DNA from 2 places in the Desulfonatronospira thiodismutans ASO3-1 genome. Region 1 is predicted to be linked to the other one. Evidence: predicted binding sites of a transcription regulator. Region 1 holds the regulator's gene; the other holds the start of a gene.
The links. Region 1 encodes sigma-54, which starts transcription at its own class of promoters, with help from an activator protein. Its sites were predicted from a motif close to CTGGCACGGNNNNTGCTT; they were not measured.

Region 1 (7,329 bases):
GACCAGAGAACCCTGTGCACCTTTTCCGCTTCCGTTTGGACCGAAAATTAAGCTGTTCAATTTGGACCTCCTTTTTTAAATACAAATTTACGCCAAAATATCCTCAACAGTCTTATATGTCAATCAATCCCTGAACATGTTCATAAAACACCTGGCAGGACGATAATAACAGGACTTGGCAACAGAACCTGCATGGGATATACAGGATGAATTCAGGGTCAAAACATCCCTGTATTAATATCGGGTGCAGCACAAACTTCAAATCTCAAGGTGTTTTCATGAAGACCAAGTTTATTTTCATTACCGGCGGAGTTCTCTCCTCCCTGGGCAAAGGACTGGCAGCAGCCTCCATTGCCGCCCTGCTCAAGGCCCGGGGGCTCAAGGTGACCCTGCAGAAGCTGGATCCCTATATAAATGTCGATCCCGGGACCATGAATCCTTTTCAGCACGGAGAGGTTTACGTCACTGAAGACGGGGCCGAGACCGATCTGGACCTGGGACATTACGAGCGCTACCTGGATCAGCCCATGAGCCAGTTGAACAACTTCACCTCAGGCTCCATCTATCATTCAGTGATAACCAAGGAACGCCGTGGTGATTATCTGGGCGGCACCGTCCAGGTTATCCCCCACGTGACCGACGAAATAAAAAACGCCATTTTGAGTGTAGCCACCGATGACGAAGACGTGGCCATCATCGAAATCGGTGGAACTGTGGGAGACATTGAAAGCCTTCCCTTCCTGGAGGCCATCCGGCAGCTGAGAGGAGACCTGGGCAAGGAAAACGTCCTGTACATACACCTGACTCTTGTACCCTACATCAAGGCCGCAGGGGAAATCAAAACCAAGCCCACCCAGCACAGCGTCAAGGAGCTTCGAAGCATCGGCATCCAGGCGGATATCATCCTGTGCCGCTGTGAAGTTGACCTGGAACAGGATATAAAATCCAAGATCGCCCTTTTCTGCAATGTGGATCCGGATGCGGTTTTCACTGCCCGGGACGTTCAGAGCATATACGAAGTTCCGCTCATGCTCTACGATGAAGGACTGGACCAGAAAGTGGCCATCCTGCTCAAGCTTCCGGCCAAAAACCCCGGCCTGCAGGCCTGGGAAAACCTGGTATATCGCCTGAACCACTACAAAAGCGAACTGCATATAGCCATAGTAGGCAAGTACGTAGACCTCAGGGAATCCTATAAAAGCCTGCATGAGGCATTGATTCACGCCGGCCTGGAAAATGAAACCAGGGTCATACCCAGGTACATAAATTCAGATGACCTGTCTCAAGAAAGCCTTGCCCGGCAGATGCAGGGGGTTCACGGGGTTCTGGTCCCCGGAGGCTTCGGGACCCGGGGCATAGAGGGCAAAATTTTGGCCATCAGGTATGCCCGGGAAAACAACATCCCCTTTTTCGGGATCTGCCTGGGCATGCAGTGCGCGGTCATTGAATACGCCAGAAACGTACTCCAGCTGGAAGGGGCCGACTCCCAGGAATTCAACCCGGATACACCTTACCCGGTAATCTATCTAATGACCGAGTGGTTTGACTTTAGAAACCGTACCACCCAGAAACGCGATACCGGCAGTCACAAAGGGGGCACCATGCGCCTGGGCGCATACCCCTGCGTTCTCAAGACTGGCACTAAGGCCATGCAGGCCTACAACACCTCCGAGGTATCGGAAAGACACAGGCACAGATACGAATTCAACATGAAATTCGCCCCGGATTTCAAGTCCCATGGCCTCATCCTCAGTGGTCTTTCACCTGATGAAAAACTGGTGGAGATCGTTGAGCTCAAGGACCATCCATGGTTCCTTGGCTGTCAGTTTCACCCGGAATTCAAATCAAACCCCATGCGGGCCCATCCCCTGTTCAGGGAATTTATCCGCGCCGCCGGGCAGTATGCACTCCCTGAAGAAAAAAATCCGGATAAGGCTTCCGGGGAAAAATCACTTGATAAAGAACCTTGAATGACCAACACTCCTGATGCTATGAAAGATCTCTTTGAATCAAGCAGAAAAGACCTGTTTTTCATCCTGGGCCCGTGCGTGCTGGAAAGCAGGGACATGGCCCTGCAGACGGCAGAGAGCCTGGCCGGTATGGCCGCCAGCCTGGATGTGAACATCGTCTTTAAAAGCTCCTTTGACAAGGCCAACCGCAGCTCCCTTGACGGGTTCCGGGGTCCGGGCATGGAGAAAGGCCTTGAGTGGCTGCAGGAGATAAAAAAACGCACAGGCCTGCCCGTTATTACGGATATACACGCCCCGCAGCAGGCGGATGAAGCGGCCGGGGTCGCCGACGTGATCCAGATCCCCGCCCTTCTTTGCCGGCAGACCGATCTCATCCTGGCCGCTGCTGCCACGGGAAAAATCGTAAACATCAAGAAAGGCCAGTTCATGGCCCCCTGGGACATGGCCGGGGTGGTGGACAAAGCCGCCTCCAGGAACCCCGGCATATGGCTCACTGAGAGGGGCACAACTTTCGGCTACAACAACCTGGTAGTGGACTTCAAGTCCATTGCCATCATGTCCGGGCTTGGATTTCCGGTCATCCTGGACGCAACGCACTCGGTGCAGCTTCCCGGAGGCCTCAAGACCGCCTCCGGAGGTCAGCGCGAGTTTGTCCCGGTCCTGGCCCGGGCCGGAGTGGCTGCAGGGGCTCACGGCATATTCATGGAGGTTCACCCCCGTCCGGAAATGGCCCTTTGCGACGGGCCCAACTCCTGGCCTATAGATGAAACCTTTTCTCTGCTGCAAAACCTTTTGAAGATAAGAGACGCCCTGCATGCATAACCATCCGGCTCAAGCCGCGCAAAAAGTAAAACTTCTTGTCCTGGACGCCGACGGGGTGCTTACCGACGGTGGTCTTTACTACGACCCCGATGGACGGATAATAAAAAGGTTCAATGTCCAGGACGGGCTGGGGCTTAAGCTGGCCATGGCCGCCGGACTGGAGGTGGCTGTGATAACCGGGCTCAATTCCGGCGCGGTGGAAACAAGAGTCAAAGAACTTGGAATAAATGATTATTTTTCAGGATCAACCCATAAAATGCCCTTCATCAGGCAGCTTTCCCGGGAAAAAAACCTGTTGTTTTCGCAAATGGCCTACCTCGGTGATGACTGGGTGGACGCAGGTCCTATGCAGTGCGTAGGACTTCCCATGGCTGTGGCCAATGCCCAGCCGGAAATCAGGAAGCTGGCCGCCTGGACCAGTACACAAAGAGGCGGCCACGGAGCAGTGCGTCAGGCCGTGCGTTTTATCCTGCAGGCCCAGGGAAGGCTGGAACAGGAGTGGCGCAAATGGGTCCAGAAACATGCTTAAGAAAGCCTTTCCCATAATCCTTACGGTTATGCTCATGTTTTTCCTGCTGAGCATTTTCTGGCGCGAAACCCCGGGGCCGAGACAAGTTGACTTTGACCAGGACCTGGAAGTTGATTTAAACATCAGGGATCTGACCCTGGTTCAAAGCGGCCGGGACAAAAAAATCTGGGAGCTTGACGCAAAACAGGCAGGCTTCATGCGCAAGGAGAACATCTACCTTCTGCAGGAACCTGTCATGACCTATTTCGGAGAGAAAAACGGCGAACCTGTTGAAATCAGGGCTGCCCGGGGCAGAATAGACCAGGACAGCGGAACCCTTTATATGTGGCCCGACGTAAAGGCCCGTTCAGGGGGCCTTTACACCACTTCAGAAAAGGCTACATACAAGGAAGGCGAGGGACATGTCCTGCTGGAAGACAATGTTTCCTTTACGGGCCGGGGCATGAGGGTAGACACCCCCAGGGCCCTTATAATGCTTGAAGAGGACAAAATCGTGGCCACCCAGGGTGTCAGGACCAGCATCCGGGGAAACTGAACAAAACACATCATGAACAGAATACAGGCAATCACAATGCACTGCAGATTTTTTCCCTATATCCTGGTCTGTGTCCTGGCGGCCTTATTTCTTTACCCTGCCGGGATCCAGGCTGAAAACGACAAGGGTACGGAGATTACCTCACGGGACATGACCTTTAAAGGCGCGGAAAATCTAATTGTGTTTTCCGGTGACGTTTATGTCCGCCGCCCTGATTTCGAGCTCTGGTCAGACAAGCTTTACGTATATCTCAGGTCGGATGCGGACATGGATGAGACCGCACCTGAAGCCGGAGAAGATGATGACATAGAGAAAATCGTCGCCCGGGGACAGGTGCGGATCCAGGGAGAAGGCAGGGAGGGCCGCAGCGGACTTCTGACATATTATCCCGACACAGAGATTGTAGAACTGGAGCAGGACCCCAGGCTTATTGAAGGCAAAAACAGTGTTGAAGGGGAAAAAATCGTTCTCAACCTCAAAGACAATACATCCCGGGTATACGGCAGCGAGGAAAGAAGGGTCCGGGTAATCTTTCATTCAGACGATTCAGACGGGGACGGACAGTGAGCACCCTGCAGGCCCTTGACGTTTACAAGCAGTATGGCAAAAAACCCGTGGTCAAAGGAATATCCCTGGACATAAACCGGGGAGAAATAGTGGGGCTTCTTGGTCCCAACGGCGCCGGCAAGACCACGACCTTCTATATGCTGGTGGGCATCATCCCCCCCACCAAAGGCCGGGTGGCACTGGCCGGTCAAGATATAACTGGACTTTCGCTGCCCAAAAGGGCAGAGTTGGGGATGAGTTATCTGCCGCAGGAAAGCTCCATTTTTAAAAAACTGAGCGTCTATGACAACTTGATGCTTATCCTGGAGTACACCTGCAGGGACAGAAAGCTCCGCCGGGAAAAGGCCGAGTCTTTGATGCACGAACTGGGAATATCTAAGCTTGCTCATCAGAAGGCCTCCTTTCTTTCCGGAGGGGAAAGGCGGCGTCTGGAAATAGCCAGGTCCCTGATAAAGGACCCTGAATTCATTCTTCTGGACGAACCCTTTGCAGGCATTGATCCCATTGCAGTGGATGATATCCAGAAAATTGTGCTTAAGCTAAAGGAAAAAAACATAGGTGTGCTCATTTCAGATCACAACGTGCGCGAAACCCTGAAAATCTGCGACAGGGCATCCCTCGTATTTGAAGGCCAGGTTATACTGAACGGCACACCAGGGGAAATAGCCCAGGACGCCCGGGCCAGACAGGTATACCTGGGAGAATCGTTTCAATTGTAAGCAGGTTATATAAATATGTCCCTGGAACTCAGACAACAGCTCAAATTATCACAGCAACTGGTGATGACTCCGCAGCTGCAGCAGGCCATCAAGCTGTTGCAGCTTTCCAGGGTGGAGCTGTTGGAGGTGGTGCAGCAGGAACTCATGGAAAACCCCATCCTGGAGGAGGTCCAGTACCAGGAGGATGAGCAGACGGCCCGGGATGTACACGAAGAAGCCAACCGCAAAACAAGCCTCAACAGCGAAGAACAGTCCATGATCAAAAATGCGGACTGGGAAAACTATCTGGGCGAATTTTCCAGCAGTTCCAAGCAGTCGGTGCACCATGAAAGGGAGACCCCGGAAGAGATGCAAAGTTTCGAGGCCAGACACTCTTCCAAGCCCTCACTGGAAGGACATCTCTTCTGGCAGTTGCAGCTGCAGGATTTTTCCGAAGAAGATATGGTTGTCGGCGAAGAGATCATCGGCAATCTGGATTCCCGCGGCTATCTCCAGGCCACTTCCCGGGAAATATCCGAATCCACCGGCGCAGAACAGGAGCAGGTGAAAAGAGTTTTAAAACGTATACAGCATTTCGACCCCATTGGCATAGGTTCCAGAAACATCCAGGAATGTCTTCTGGTACAGCTTGAAGCCTTAAACGAGGACGATCCTGTGCTCACTTCACTGGTAAAGGAGCACCTGGAAGACATTGAAAAAAACCGCATTGCCCCGCTTCTGAAAAAATTCAAGGTCAGCCGGGAGTACATGCAGGAATACATTGAGGTCATAAGAAGCCTGGACCCTTTCCCCGGCTCCAGCTACGGCAGCGAGGATGTTGTTTACATCAGCCCGGATATTTATGTTTACAAATACGAAGACGATTTTATCATCCTTTTGAATGAAGACGGGTTGCCCAACCTGCAGCTCAGTTCCTTTTATACTGGTGAAAACCAGCTGGTCAAAGACAAGAAAAACAAGCAGGAGAACGAATACATCCAGGAAAAAACGCGTTCAGCGGTGTGGCTCATGAAAAGCCTGCACCAGAGGCAGCGCACTCTGTACAAGGTTATGCAGAGCATACTCAAATTTCAAAAGGAGTTCTTCGAGCACGGAGTAAGCCGGTTAAAGCCTCTTATACTCAAGGAAGTGGCCGAGGACATTGAGATGCACGAGTCAACGGTGAGCAGGATCACCACCAGCAAGTACGTGTCTACTCCCTACGGCATTTTTGAACTCAAGTTTTTCTTCAACAGCGCCTTGAGCATGGACGGAGGCGGCCACGTGGGTTCCGAGAGTGTAAAGGCAGCCATCAAGAAGATGGTTCGCGAGGAAGACCCCAAAAAACCACTGAGCGATGAAGCCATAGCTGCCATTTTGAAAGAAAACCTGGATGTAAATATCGCCAGGCGTACTGTGGCCAAGTACCGCATGGCTCTGGACATTCCCTCTTCCTCAAAGAGGAAAAAATTCTTCTGACTCCAAAAGCCATATACAAATCCAAGGAGGCTAGCATGCACATCAAATTCAATTTCAAAAGTTTTGAACCCTCTGATCACCTGAAAAATTACGCCCAGGATCGTTTTGAAAAATTGTCCAAATATATAACTGACAATGACGACGTTTCTCTGCAGGTAAATATGGAGGTAGAAAAATTCAGGCACATAGCTGAATGCATCCTCACTGGTAAAGATCTGCATATCTCTGCCAACGAAGAAACAGAAGACATGTACTCCACCGTGGACCTTAGCCTGGACAAGCTTGAAGCCCAGCTCAAGAAACAAAGAGATAAGATCAAGGACAAAAAGAAAAAAACACGAGAAAAACAGCAGGTGCGCATGGATGTGGTCAGTTTTTCCCCGGCAGAGGAGGGACAGAGCCGGGAGCCCCGCATAGTGGCCACGGATCAGTACGAGCCCAAACCCATGCCCCTGGACGAGGCCGCCATGCAGCTGGAAAACCTGGGATACGAATTTTTGGTCTTTTTAAACGCTGAAACCGAAAGGGTAAACGTGGTTTATCGCCGCAAGGACGGGGACTTCGGCTTTATTGACCCAGGCGTATAGACAGGTCTGGCATAACAGAGAGATACAATGCATCTTGCTGATTTTTTAAGCCCGGACCAGATTGTCGCCGGCCTGGTCTCCAGAAACAAGACGGAAGTCCTGGATGAACTGGCCGCCCCCCTGGTGGAAAAACACGACTTCC
Region 2 (7,329 bases), on a different contig from region 1:
GGGAAGAGCCGATGGCGGCAGTGCTGGCTGCCCCGGATCCGGATATAGCCGCAAAGAACATCCCGGCCATGACCGCCACAATGGACAGTCCACCCCTTAAAAAACCCAGCAGAGCGTCTGCAAATTCCACCAGCCTCTCGGAAATCCTGCCTCTGGCCATGATGTCCCCGGCCAGAATGAAAAGGGGGACTGCTATGAGGGAGAAATTGTCAGTGCCGGAAAACATCCTCTGGGCCACAAGCATCAAGGGCACGCCTTCCTGCATGAGAATGACCATGGAGGCCAGTGCAATGGCAATGGCCACGGGCACTCCCAGAAACAAGAGAACCAGAAAAGAGGTGAACAGGATCAGGGCCATTGTTTATTCCCGTCCCGGGGCTGGCTGTCCTGGCCCTGCCCTTCGGCTTTTTTCCCCCTGTAGCCGGGCTGATGCCCGGGAAACATTTCCAGGAGCAGGGCGTGCAGGCCGTAGAGGATCATGACGGCAAAAGAAAAAGGCATCACCGAGTAGATCAGTGGTATGGGGAGCCTTAGAGATGCTGTCACCTGTCCGGATTGAAACTCTATGTAGCTCAGTGCGTACCACATGCCTGCGGCGAAAAAGAAAATAGAGGCTGCAATGGTGGCTGTACGGATGAGGCGGCGCACTATATCCGGCAACAGTCCCACCACAAAGGTGACTGTAATGTGCAGGCCCCTGCGATAGGCCATGGTTGCGCCCAGAAAGGTCAGCCAGACCAGCATGTACCGGGAAAGCTCTTCTGACCAGGGCAGGGCCTGGAAGTATACCCGGAAAACTATCTGCATGCTGATGGCCGTTATCATGGTCAGCAGGGCGCAAAAAGCAATTATGCCTACAACGGCGTCAATGCGGCTGCAGAGTGCATCGACGCCGTTTATTATTTTGCCTGTCAAGGCTGTCAACCTTCTGTATGTGTTTTAATTGTCCAGAAAGTATCTTTTCGGGGATGCCGGGAGGTTAAAGCTCATCCAGGATGCGCTCCAGGTATTCCCCGAAATCATCCCCGTATTTATCATACACCGAGTGCACCTCGCTGCGGAAGGCTTCCAGGTCCGGCTCCTCGATGACCTGCATGCCCCTTTCCTGGAGTTCCTGCAGCTGCTCTTCCTCCATTTCAAAGTTTACCTGCCGTGCATGCTCTGAAGCTTCCTGGGCAGCCTCGACGAATATTTCCTGCTGTTCCGGGGACAGGCCCTGCCAGTTCATCTGGCCCATTACGAAAATAGCCGGGGCATAGGTATGTCTGGTCATGGAAAGGTAATCCTGCTGCTCGTCCAGCTTGAAGGCATGAATGACATTGACCGGGTTTTCCTGTCCGTCAATGGTGCCCTGGCGCATGGCAGTAAGGGCCTCGGTCCAGGCCATGGGTACAGCGTTGGCTCCCAGGGCCCTGAAGGTATCTATGTACACCGGGTTTTCCATGACCCGGATCTTCAGGCCCGAAACGTCCTCAGGAGTGTGCACCGGACGTTTGGAGTTGGTCAGGTTTCTAAAGCCCCGCTCGGCATAGGCCAGGCCTTTGAGGTTGACCCTTTTCAGATTATCCAGCAATTCGCTGCCAATGGGGCCGTCCAGTATGTCATAGGCATCCTCCCGGCTGGGAAAAAGGAAGGGCAGTTCAAGGACTGCGATTTCCTCCACAAAGTTGGCCACTGGACCGTTGGTGATGACCCCCATGTCCACAGTGCCCATGCGCATGCCTTCCAGGAGGTTTCTTTCGTCGCCAAGCTGGGCATTGGGATAAATGGAGATGGAAATCTCCCCGTCGGTGCGCTCCTCTACGATTTCTTTGAATTTCATGGCCGCAATGTGAAAACTGTCTTCTTCATTGACCACATGGGCCAGCCGGATCTCTGTGCTTGCCTGGGCCAGGTCTGGTTCCTTCAGCGTGAAACAAGCTGTTGCAACTACCATAAGCACTGCCGAAAACAAACACGCTAATACTTTTTTCATTTTACCCCTCCGTTTGAATGTTGTGCAAAAGACGGCTATCATAAATATTCAGGCCGCTTTCGAAAGTTTTTTTAACGGAACTGCCCCGGTTGTCAAGTCAGCTCAACTGGTCTAAGCATCCACTCACCAGGCTGCTTTCTAAAGGCTCAAAGCATTTCTGCTCTTTGTTTTTGTGCTGTCCGGGAAAGCAGGGTGCCCTGCAAAGTATGGGGGGATGGATGATAATTAAAAAACTGAGATTAAGGCTGACCAAATTCAGAAGGTACTGGCAGCATTACGTATTTCAGAGTCTGGCAGCTACAGTGGCCCTGTTTGCTCTCATGATGATCATCAACATACAGGAAAAGCCGGTGATTATTGCCTCCATCGGGGCAACAACCTTTATCGTGTTTACCATGCCCGGCTACCTGACGGCCAAGCCCAGAAACGTTATAGGCGGGCATATTATCGGCATGCTGTGCGGTTTTCTTGCTTCTGCAGCCATTATGATCCTGGAAAATCCGCCCACAATCCCCATGGCCATGATTCTTTCCCTGGCTGTAGGTCTGTCCATCTTTGCCATGGTGGTCCTGGATATGGAGCATCCACCCGCTTCGGGAACCGCCCTGGGAGTTGCTCTGCACGGAATTTCGGTCACAGTCACCCTGACCATTCTCGTCAGCATTCTTTTTCTGTCTCTGGTGCACAAGCTGTTCAGGCACCGCCTGAGGGATCTGACCTGATAAACTTACGAAAGCAAAAAGGCAGTAGAGAGGAGGCAAGAGTTGAGGCCCCCCGTATGGAGGGCCTCGCTGTCAGGAGGGGTTTAGCATGAGGAGAAGTGGACCTGGTTTAGAAGCCAGGTTCTTCCTCTCCGGGTTCACCATATTCATCATTTTCGGGTGGCTCATACTCTTCAGGTGCGGGTTCTTCGTACCCTTCAGGTGCACCGGGGTCCTCCATGGGATCTTCATGATCGGGTTCACACCCCATGGAAAAGCCCAGCATAAGTATTGCAGCCAGGGTCAGCAGAAAACCTTTATACCACATTATCCGTTACCTCCAAAGTTTATTGAATTCTTAAGTTAGAATGCCGGTTCCTGGCCGGGTTCAGCACCCGGTTCAGCCCCGGGTTCCTGTCCAGGTTGCTGTCCGGGTTCACCGCGCTCGGGTGCTTCATAACCTTCAGGGTCAGGCTGTTCGTATCCGCCGGGGGCACCGGCAGGTTCATGCTGCGGCCCGCAGCCCATGGAAAAAGCGAGCATAAGAACCGCGGCCAGTGTCAGAAGTATTTTCATGAGCCTCATGTCCATGCTCCTGTTAGTAGGCCTGTTCCATGTCCAGTCTGTCCAGCAGGTCGTTTCTCAGTTCTTCGTCAACCTGGGCAGCTTCCATGGCCTGGTTATAAGTTTCCACCTCAAGGCCCTGGTCCTCTACGGCCTCGACCATTTTTTCACCGGCTTCTTCCTGCATCTGCTGAGCTTGTTCAGGGTCCTCAATTCCTTCCAGGTCGGCCTGGAATTCTTCCCTTACTTCGGTAACAGCCTCATAGGCTTCGGCCACCTTGTCCAGTTCAGCATCGCTCAGGTCCACTTCAGGAGCCTCCTGCTGCATCATTTCCTGCTGCTGTTGCTGATCAGGCTGATACTCCTGCTGTTGCTGCTGCTGTTGCTGATCAGGCTGGTATTCCTGCTGGGCTCCGACCTTGAAAGCCATTCCCAGTACAAACATGATTACTACAGCCAGACCAAATACCTTAAGTCCTGTTTTCTGATACATATTTACCTCCATAGTTTAATTTAGTTGAATGCTGATCAGAAATAAGCATTAGCTTGAATCTCTCTTCAAGCAACTGCTGTGCCACTGATTTATTTTTTGGTCTTTTTGGATGCCTGGGGCGGGCTTATTGCTTTTTTATTGCAGTTCAGCATAAAATTATCTTCCAAGTGATATATGCACATATGACAAAAATGACACACTTTAAAAGTGTGCACTTGCGCAGTATGGCTGAAGCTGGTGCACCACCCATATTTGCAGCTTTACAAAATCTGCCTGTTCAGCCGGTCTTTTTAAGATAACGAGGCTGATGCACAGGTGACTGATTTTCCGTAACCATTCAGGAGGGTACCGAAATCACGCCTCTGGCGTGCCTGGGGACAGTTCCCAGGCCTGTGCCAGTAATCAACACCAAGGGGTCCTGAATGGTTACGATTTTCCAGTATTTTCAATGGACTTGGCGAGAGCACTTCCGGGGCGGAAGGGGGTTTAAGACATGCAGGGCTTTATGCAGGGAAATCGAGTATTTTTGGGCGGCTGCAGCTGTTCATGGACGCTGCAGCCGCCAGGTTGTGCTGTTTACCGGTGTTTCCGGTAATAAGGAGGAAGGAGCTGTATGAGAGCGCTCAACCTCTTTTGCCTGCTTTGCACCTGCTTGTCAGGCTGCAAACTTTTGAGGCAAAATTTGAAAGTTATCAGAATGCCGGTTCATCACCAGGTTCCTGCTCTTCCGGGGGTTCGTATCCTTCAGGAGGTTCATACCCTTCGGGAGGGTCGTAGGCGTCAGGAGCCTGGTAGCCTTCAGGAGCTTCCGGTGCGCCCGGCTGTTCTCCAGGAGTCCCAGGTTGCTCACCCGGTGCTCCGGGTTGTTCTCCAGGAGCACCAGGCTGCTCTCCAGGTGCTCCGGGTTGTTCTCCAGGAGCACCAGGCTGCTCTCCAGGTGCTCCAGGCTGTTCACCGGGAGCCCCGGGTTCCTGGGTTCCAGCGGGTGGTTCAGGTGCATCAGGAGCTCCTGGATCTTCAGCTCCTGGGTCGCCAGGGGAATCAGGCTGGTAGCCTTCCTGGGCCTGGGCTTTGAGCCCCAGGCCGAGAACCAGCATCAATACAAAAGTGATGCTTAGAATTTTGTTTGTAAACTGTGAAAACATGAGTACCTCCGGTTTTTATTTGAAAATTCGGCTCAATCTGCAGAGCAGAATGAGGGCGGCTTTGCAGCCGGCTCACAAAAATAAGATATAACAGGCTTTTGCAATAGTTAAAGCCTGTTATATATTAAGCCTTGAAGCTTCTTTAATATTTTATTAGCAACGTTCATGCCAAGAGAATTACAGCTGTTTTTATTCTTGTGTTCCAGGGGGTTGGCGGTTTGAATTCTGCAGGAGGTAAAGCTTTTATTGTCCGGCCAGGAACCTTTGTGTGCAATTCTGGCATAGCAATGGGCCATGGGGTTGCAGCAGGCATAAGGCCTGAAATAAAATCCAGGCTGCCCATGGAGGTTTTGACCTCGAAAGTAAAAAATGGGATTATGATCCTCACTATTAAAGAAAACAGGGGAAACGCCTTGCTGTCTTTTATAAAATAAGTTGCAACGGAGGAAGCTTAATGAAAAGTCTTACGGTCTTGTTATGGTTTGCAGTGTTTGCATGTCTGACGATTGCATTTCCTGTTAATGCCCTTGGAGAGTCCGGTAACAAGCTGGATTATCTTGAGGATCTGCCGCCTCTTCTGGACAGGGAGCTTTTTTTCGATGACCCGGAAATGGACAGCGCAACAATATCTCCTGATGGAGAAAAAATAGCCTTCAGGCAAAAGTTCCAGGGGGTGATGAATATCTGGGTCAAGGACCGGGAAGATTCTTTTGAAGAAGCCAGGCCCCTGACCGACGACGAGCATCCCATAAGGATGTTTTTCTGGAGCAGGGACAGTGAAAATATTCTTTATGCCCAGGATAAACAGGGGGATGAAAATTTCAACCTGTATGCCGTGGATCCTGCGGGGGAAACAGCTGAGGATGCTGATGTGCCTGAATCAAGAGCCCTGACAGACTACGAAGGGGTCCAGACCAGGGTGATAGCCAGGCCAGAGGAAAAACCGGAGTATGTCGTGGTTGCGGTGAACAACCGCGATCCTGCTTTGCACGATGTTTACAAGATTCATGTTCAAAGCGGCGAGCGCGAGCTGATATTTAAAAACGAGCACAATATTACCAGCTGGAAGGTGGATGAATACGGTCGCATCAGGTTTGCATCCAGAGAGACTCCTGATGGGGGCACAGAAATCCTGAAGCTGGAAGAAGGTGAACTGGAGCAGGTCTACCGGGTGGATTTCGGGGAAAGCGCCAGAATAGCACATCTGCCGCGGGGTTATGACAACGACCGGGTTTATCTGGTAACCAACAGGGGCGATGCAGATTTGACCAGGCTGGTTCTTTTTGATCCCCAAAGCGGTGATAAAGAACTTGTGGAAAAAGACCCCGAAGGAGAGGTTGACTTTGGAGGGGCCATATTTTCCCGGGTTACTGACGAGCTCCTGGCCACCTACTACGACGGTGATAAAGAGCGGGTTTACTTTCACGAAGATGAATTCAAGGAGGATTACGAAAGGATAAGGGCCATGCTCCCTGAAGGCGATATAACTTTTCGTTCCAGGACCCAGGATGAAGACATGTGGATCATCAGCGTCAGCCGCGACGTTGATCCCGGCTCGGTATATCTGTATGACCGGGACTCCGGAGAGGTCGATCTGCTCTATCGTTCCCGGCCGGACCTGCCTACTCAGTACCTGGCCAGCATGGAGCCTATAAGGTACGAGGCCCGGGACGGGCTGGAGATTCCGGCCTACCTTACCCTGCCCAGGGGTGTGGAGCCGGAGGACCTGGCCCTGGTGGTCATGCCCCATGGAGGTCCCTGGGTCAGGGACTACTGGGGTTATGATCCCCAGGCACAGTTTCTGGCCAACCGGGGATATGCAGTGCTGCAGCCAAATTACAGGGGCTCTTCCGGATTTGGAAAAGAGTTTTTGAATGCCGGCAACAAAGAGTGGGGCACGGGCTACATGCAGCACGACATCACCGATGGAGTGAAGCATCTCATTGAAGAGGGTGTTGTAGACTCGGATCATGTAGGTATTTACGGGGCCTCCTACGGTGGTTTTGCTACCCTGGCCGGCCTGGCCTTCACCCCGGATCTTTACGCCGCAGGGGCTTCCATGGTCGGGCCGTCGAATATCATTACCCTGATAGAATCTGTGCCGGAGTACTGGAAGCCCATACTCAAGTCCTTCAAGCTAAGGGTTGGTGATCCTGAAGATCCGGAGGACAGGCAACGCCTGAAGGAGCAGTCCCCGCTTTTTTCGGCTGAGAATATCCAGGCCCCGCTGCTGGTGGCTCAGGGGGCCAATGACCCCAGGGTGCCCAAGCGGGAGTCAGACCAGATAGTAGCCGCCCTCAGGGACCAGGGTCAGGTGGTGCAGTACCTGGTGGCCCCGGATGAAGGGCACGGTTTTGCCAGACCGCAGAACAGGCTGGCCTTTTTTGTGGAACTGGAAAGGTTTCTGGCCAGCTTTCTGGGCGGACGCGGTCAGACCGATGTGCCCACCGA

Region 2: DTHIO_RS19670 (DUF4168 domain-containing protein) is a predicted target of sigma-54. The motif match lies at 3,801-3,818, and genes of this name have one in related genera.

Annotation. Positions count from the first base shown of each region.
Region 1 is NZ_ACJN02000003.1:499,958-507,286, forward strand. It holds gene DTHIO_RS14235 (adenylate kinase) at 1-60, opposite strand, end outside; gene pyrG (CTP synthase) at 279-1,970, shown strand; gene kdsA (3-deoxy-8-phosphooctulonate synthase) at 1,971-2,792, shown strand; gene DTHIO_RS14250 (KdsC family phosphatase) at 2,785-3,321, shown strand; gene lptC (LPS export ABC transporter periplasmic protein LptC) at 3,314-3,856, shown strand; gene DTHIO_RS14260 (LptA/OstA family protein) at 3,869-4,423, shown strand; gene lptB (LPS export ABC transporter ATP-binding protein) at 4,420-5,142, shown strand; gene rpoN (RNA polymerase factor sigma-54) at 5,158-6,600, shown strand; gene hpf (ribosome hibernation-promoting factor, HPF/YfiA family) at 6,636-7,187, shown strand; gene DTHIO_RS14280 (PTS sugar transporter subunit IIA) at 7,215-7,329, shown strand, end outside.
Region 2 is NZ_ACJN02000002.1:208,268-215,596, reverse strand. It holds gene DTHIO_RS07175 (TRAP transporter large permease) at 1-358, opposite strand, end outside; gene DTHIO_RS07170 (TRAP transporter small permease) at 349-915, opposite strand; gene DTHIO_RS07165 (TRAP transporter substrate-binding protein) at 980-1,975, opposite strand; gene DTHIO_RS07160 (HPP family protein) at 2,194-2,697, shown strand; gene DTHIO_RS07155 (hypothetical protein) at 2,807-3,004, opposite strand; gene DTHIO_RS07150 (hypothetical protein) at 3,040-3,261, opposite strand; gene DTHIO_RS19670 (DUF4168 domain-containing protein) at 3,275-3,733, opposite strand; gene DTHIO_RS21840 (hypothetical protein) at 4,426-4,878, opposite strand; gene DTHIO_RS21070 (hypothetical protein) at 5,097-5,312, shown strand; gene DTHIO_RS07130 (S9 family peptidase) at 5,333-7,329, shown strand, end outside.